2 regions of the Veillonella nakazawae genome follow, and region 2 is predicted to be linked to the other one. Evidence: riboswitches for the same ligand, from Rfam matches in the RefSeq annotation. Region 2 holds a riboswitch; the other holds the start of a gene.

Region 1 (3,436 bases), 280 kb from region 2:
GTTAATGTAAGTATTATATAAAAAGCTGTATCGAATGAGGATATCATTTGATACAGCTTTTTTAGTTGATTATTATATTGCTTATTTTTTTAGGCTAATGCGCGTTGTAATTTGATTGGATAATGAGAACAACACTAAGGCTATCCAGATACAACCGAAGGCAATCATTTGCGGTGTGCCAAAGCTTTCACCAAAGTAGAAAATAGCTAGCAACAAGGCAATGGTAGGGGAGACATATTGTAGGAAGCCTAGTAGGTTGAGTGGCAATAGTTGGGCCCCATAGGAGAATAGCACCAATGGAACCGATGTTGTTAGACCGCATGCTATGAGTAGCATGGACGTATACCAGTCTGTGCTGAAATAGGACCATACTGTATTATCGATCATGGTCGTATAGAGTAAGGCTAGTGGTGTTAATAGCCAAGCCTCAAAAGCGATGCTCGTAAAGGGCGAGATGAGCAGTTTCTTTTTTACGACCCCATAGAGGCCAAAGGAAACGGCAAGGATCATCGACACTAACGGCAAGGATCCCACTTGATAGGTGAGCAAGGCGATACCGATGGTAGCGATGAGGACGCTTAGCTTTTTCGGTACAGATAGGACCTCTTTAAATAGGATGACACCTAACACTACATTAAAGAGTGGGTTGATATAATAGCCAAGGCTCGTGTCCATAACTTGATTGTTGGCGATGGCCCAAATGTAGGTAAACCAATTTACGCTGATGATGACTGATGCTACCAACAGTAGTAATAGTTGTGAGCGCTGTTCTTTTAGTAATTGAAAGTCTTTTTTGAACTGTTTAAAATGTAGGCCAAATACGACGATGGCCATGCAAATGCCTGACCAGATAATGCGCTGCGCCAGTATATTATATGGTGAAACATGGTTTAATAATGCCCAATAGAGAGGGAGTAAGCCCCAGATGATATAGCAACTAAGGGCTGTCATTAGACCTTTTTTACTTGTGTGCTCCATAATGCCTCCTTGTGATTGTATTCATTATATCACGCATTGTGCTTGCATTTGTGCGTAGGCTTAGATTTTATGATGATTTGTACTCGATTTATAACTCGATTTGCAGACAATGAATACGTATATTTGATAGCGATGAATACGTATATTTGAAAGTGATGAGTTTTTGTCATTTTAAATATGCATTAGTTATAACCTAAAATTTGATACTTATGATTAACTGTTATGTTCATTGACTTTGTGCATATTGTTACACTATATTGGACTTAGAACAACGAATATAGAGAATAGGTGTCACAAGACTTAATAGAGAAATCGGTACAAGCCGATGCGGTCCCGCCACTGTAAGGACGAGCCTGCTTTCAAAAATGTCACTGGAGAAATCTGGGAAGGCGAAAGCGAGGTGATGAGCCCGAGCCAGGAGAACTGCCTATTTGATAATCACCGTTATGTACCTACGAGCGATAGGAAGGGGATTGGGGTATGCTGGTTTCAGTGTTTTTTGGCGTACCTTTCAATAAGAAACCTTACGTGTCACTTTTGGGTGGCACGTTTTTTGTTGCCCTTGAAAGTGGCTGTTAAGCATATATATCAGGCTTCATAGTTAATGAATTGATGGACACATATTTGAGGTTGATGTGATCCAAGTATAGGAAAGCTCGTGTGATGTATGTGTATAACAATTCGCAGGTACGGTGCGCTGTTTCTCGGTATGGTTTCGAGTTGAAAAGGAGGCACATATATGTCTGACAAAAAGACTTCAAAGGATGCTGAACGCGATCTATTAGCTCCTGTATCCTTTGATGAATTTGAGAAACCTACGTATGAACAATGGCAGGCTGAAGTTGAAAAGGCGTTAAAAGGTGGCGACTTCCACAAGAAGATGTTCACGAAAACCTATGAAGGTATCACGTTGCAGCCAATTTACACACCTGCACTGCATGCAGAAGCAATTCCAAAGGGCGTATACCCTGGGGCAGGTGAGTTCCTACGTGGTACTAAGGCAAGTGGTTATATTAAAGACTCTTGGGGTGTATCCCAATATGTAGATGACTCTTTGCCTAAGGATGCCAATCATGCAAGTTTATACGAGATTGTAAAAGGTGGCACCATTCACAACATCCGCCTAGATGAAGCAACACGCCATGATCAAGATGTGCAAGTAGGCGCATCCGTTGGCGTTGGTGGTACATCTGTATCCACTATGGATGACTGCAAACAATTGATTGACCGCTTCAATTTGAAGGAAAATCCTTTGTACATTGAAACAGGTGCTTCTGCAGCCATCTTGCTTGGCATGTTAGCGGCTACTGTGAAAGGCGCTAAAAAACAAACATCTGATTTGAAAGGTCTCGTTGGTGCTGACCCTATCGGTGTTTGGGTGAAAGATGGTGCTTTGCACATTTCCTTAGATACAGCCTTTGATGAAATGGCACATACTGTTGTGTGGGCTAAAGAACAAGCTCCAGAGCTTAAAACAGTACTCGTATCTGGCGATGTATACGCTAATGGCGGCGCTAACGATGTGCAAGAGGTTGCCTATGCATTGGCAACAGCTGTTTGCTACGTGCGTCAATTAGCACAACGGAACATCGATATTCACACCATCGCGAAGAGCATGATGTTCACATTCTCCTTAGGGGCTAATTTCTTTATGGAAATTGCTAAATTGCGTGCCTTGCGCGTACTTTGGGCTCGCATTATGGAAGCTTTCGGTGCTGAAGAAGCGGACCGTGCCGTCCATGTACACGGCAGAACATCGGCTTTCACAAAAACTGTATACGACCCATATGTAAACTTGTTGCGCAATACGACACAAGCATTCTCTGGTGTTGTAGGCGGTTTGAACAGCCTTGAAGTATCTCCGTTCGACCAACCAATTCGCAAAGCGGATGATTTCTCTCGCCGTATTGCTCGTAACATTCAAGTTATGTTGCAAACTGAATTTGAGTTGCGTCAACCTGTGGACCCTGTAGGCGGTTCTTGGTACGTGGAAACATTAGCTGCTGAACTATGCGAAAAAATCTGGTCTGAGTTCCAAACAATCGAGTCTAAAGGTGGCATCATTGCCGCATTGAAAGAAGGCTATCCTCAAGCTCAAGTGAAAGCCATCCTCGATGAACGCTTTAAGAACCTTGCATTCCGTAAGGACGTAGCAGTTGGTAACAATATGTATGCGAATATGACAGAAGAGTTACTTGATCCTAAACCAGAAAATCAAGAAACATTGTGTCAAAAACGAGCTGCTCAAATTGATGAGTACTTGGCAGGTGCAGAGACTGATGCAGTTGTGAAAGCACAGGCTACTCTAGAAGCAAGTACAACAGAACCAGGTGCGTTGATTGGTCTTATTGAGCTTGGGGCATTACAAAAATTGACAATCCGCCAAATCCGTAAGGCTTTAGATGCAGGCGATATTTCTTCTGAAACAATCGAACCAATTATTGCACATCGCTGGACT
Region 2 (3,436 bases):
GTACAAGACGAGCATATTTTGCCCAACCAACTACAGATAGCGCTATAATCGTATTCACAATGCTACCACCCAAAATACCAGCAATGGCAATGGCTAATACTACACCCGGGAAGGATAGCATAATGTCCGCAAGACGCATGAGGACCATTTCGATTTTCCCGCCGAAATAACCAGCTACAGCACCGATAATAGTACCAATGCTTACCATGATAACAACGATACTGACACCCATAAACAAGGATAACTGTGTACCATAAATGATGCGAGACAATACATCACGACCAAGCTTATCTGTACCAAACCAATGTTGACTACTTGGCGCTTGTAATGCTTGACTCAGATTTGAGCTAAAAGCATCACCCGGAGCAAGCCATGGTGCAAATATAGCTATGAGAACTACCACAATCATCAAGGCGCTATAGAAAGAGAACAATTTATGTTTTTGAATAAATTCTGCCATTATGCTCTCTCCCTTTTTAATCTAGGGTCTAACAAGATATATGACGCATCAACTAATGCATTAATACACATATATGCTAAGGCAACCCACAACACAAAACCTTCGATCAATGGATAGTCGCGCATGGTAATGGCATATACTGCCATATTCCCAAGGCCAGGCCAGGAGAATACCATTTCAATAACTGCAACACCGCCTAATAACCAACCGATAACAACGCCCAGTATAGTGATAAGTGGTAATACTGCATTAGGCAAAATATGACCGAATAAAATTTTCATCTCACTCACACCACGAGCACGTGCGCCGATAACATAATCCTTTTGCATTTCTTCAAGAATAACGAGACGAACTTGGCGCATGTACTTGGACCCGACTACAACAGCTAATGTAACGGCTGGTAGAATTACACCGATAGGAGTTACACGAGAAGATGCAATAGGAACAAGTCCTAATTTAAGGCCAAAGATATAAATCAGTACAAGGCCTAACCAGAATGATGGCATAGACACGCCTACAAAGGAAGCAACGCGCAACAGATAGTCGATCCATTTGTTTCGATTTAAGGCGCTTATAATCCCTGCCGGCAATGCATAGAGCAATGTAAATACTAATGCTGTACCTGCTAGCATAACTGTCCCTGGCAAAGCCTCCAACATACGATCTACAACAGGCTTTTTAGCAGAGTAACTCATCCCTAAGTCACCTTGTGCAGCATTCACAACCCAGTTTGCATATTGCACTATAAACGGTTTATCTAACCCAAGCTGAGCTCGAGTTTCATCGATAAGCTCCTGAGATACAATTGTATCTGCCGTTTCTAGTAACATCGTTACTGGATCGCCTGGTGCTAAATAAGTGAGACAAAATGTTAAAAAAGTAATGCCAAACAGTGTAACAATGAATTGACCTAGCTGTTTAGCAAAGCGTTTGCCCATAGGCGCCTCCTCCTATACTCTCTAAATACTACAATAATCTAAATGAACAACTAATATGCTTATTTCTCCCGATATAGCAGAGGTGCATATAGGAAAACGACAAAAAAGGTTAGTCCACCTGACTAACCTAAATTAAGTATAGTATGTACAATACCATACATTTAGAGCAGGCTTTCTGACTCATGATTCATCGCAATATTTCGGCCTTCCCAGTTTCCCAGTGACCCTATAATGAAACCTTGCTCCTCATTACAGCTATTTGCATAGTATGGGATTTACACCCATTTTCCTCTTTTACGCTCGGTATACCCCGACACTCATTAGTTTATTCATTTTTATCGATTATAAATATACTATATTAATAATATGTTTACAATACATATACCCCTTAGGGGTATTGTTATATTTAGTAAAATCAATATAATTTTTATACTAATAAAAATTATCGATTACTGAACAAGTCTCTATTTATGTATAAACCCATACAAATCACTTTATATATATGATTTTTTCCGTATTAACTGTATCCAACTGTATATATATTAATTATTATTATAATGGTAATTTTCTCATGAATTTTTTTTATACATACCGAAAAAACTCTTAATCACTTTAGCAACTATCAATTATTTATAATCAATAAAATTATAATTAATAAGTCTGATTAATATACCAAAAAGAGGCTGTTACTAAGTAACAGCCTCTTATAAGACGAGAGATATTCAGTTAATCGATACTTTGTTGTAAGCGGTGCGCTTTGCGTGTAGCCCACGCTTTACGCAAAACATAGATCACAAGACCAATGCTTACTGCCACGGCACTACCAACCATAGCATCAAAGCCACATGCATAGATAGCATATAAGCAATACACAACGCCTGCACCAAATACGTAATTGTAGCGTTTAATACGGCTTTCAGCTACGCCAGCCATACGCATCATTGTAGGTACAGCTAAGATGCACAATACATATGGTACTACGTTAGTTACAACCGCTAAGTTTACCAATACTTCAAATTGCTCACGCAAAGAATCACTTGCAGTGAACAATGTAAGTAATGTTTCAACAGCGAGTAGAATGAATACGCCACGAACAGGAGCATCATTACTATTTACACGAGCGAATACTTTAGGGAAGTAACCATGTTCCGCTGCGCTTTTAAATACGCGAGACAATGTGAATTGCCAGCAAAGTAAAGCGCCAAAGCAAGAAATAACCATTGCAGCCATCACGATATTTGCAATTGTATCATTGAACATGTATACGAATGTCAAACCGAATGGTGCGTTAGAATTTAATAAGTCGATGTTAGGCACGATACCGGCCATAACGTTTGTGGACAAGATGTAAACCACTGCCACTGCTAATGTACCCGCTACAGTTGCGATAGGTACGTTTTTCTTTGGATTCTCAACAGCATCAGCATTAGCCGCTGCGGACTCAAATCCTAGGAAGCCCCACAAAGTGAGGGAAATGGATTGTTTTACTGCATCGTAAAACGGAAGATCATTTGGGTTCCAAGCCGCCCAATAAATAGACGGGTCAAACCAATACCAGCCGATTGTACCAATTAATAAAACCGGCACAATAGAGCCCCAAATAGTCATGTTGCTGAGTCGACCTGTGAAGCGATTACCACGGAAGTTCAAAATCGCTGCAAACCACAAAAGCACAATTGTTACTTGGCTTGTTTGTGTTGCATTAAGGTCAACACCAAAGAAAGCTGCGCCATAACCTACGGCAGATACCGCGATGGCGATATTAGCAATGATGAGAGATATGCTGTAAGCATAGCTCGCCATAAAATGTCCAGTTTTACCGAAGCGGTGTTCTGCATAACCGCCCATGCCCCCTCTAATCTGAGAGAACATACCCGCTTGAGCAAAAATATACGCTAACAGAAGCGCACCCACAGCTGTTACGAGCCAAGATAAAACTGAAATAGTACCAACTTGAGCCAAATTAGTTGGTAACATAATGATCCCAGCTCCTAGCATATTGGCTGCTACCATTGTGGTTAGCTGGAATACAGACATT

What was found. Region 2 has a riboswitch for cobalamin ahead of nikB (nickel ABC transporter permease). Riboswitches for the same ligand answer to the same signal wherever they lie in the genome.
Region 1: linked by a shared signal. The riboswitch ahead of VEIT17_RS09345 (methylmalonyl-CoA mutase family protein) and the one ahead of nikB (nickel ABC transporter permease) in region 2 are both predicted to bind cobalamin.

Annotation. Positions count from the first base shown of each region.
Region 1 covers NZ_AP022321.1:2,000,069-2,003,504, reverse strand. Annotated here, with positions in the region: gene rarD (EamA family transporter RarD) at 82-978, opposite strand; cobalamin riboswitch at 1,248-1,423, shown strand; gene VEIT17_RS09345 (methylmalonyl-CoA mutase family protein) at 1,718-3,436, shown strand, end outside.
Region 2 covers NZ_AP022321.1:1,722,155-1,725,590, forward strand. Annotated here, with positions in the region: gene nikC (nickel transporter permease) at 1-460, opposite strand, end outside; gene nikB (nickel ABC transporter permease) at 460-1,398, opposite strand; cobalamin riboswitch at 1,547-1,734, opposite strand; gene potE (putrescine-ornithine antiporter) at 2,125-3,436, opposite strand, start outside.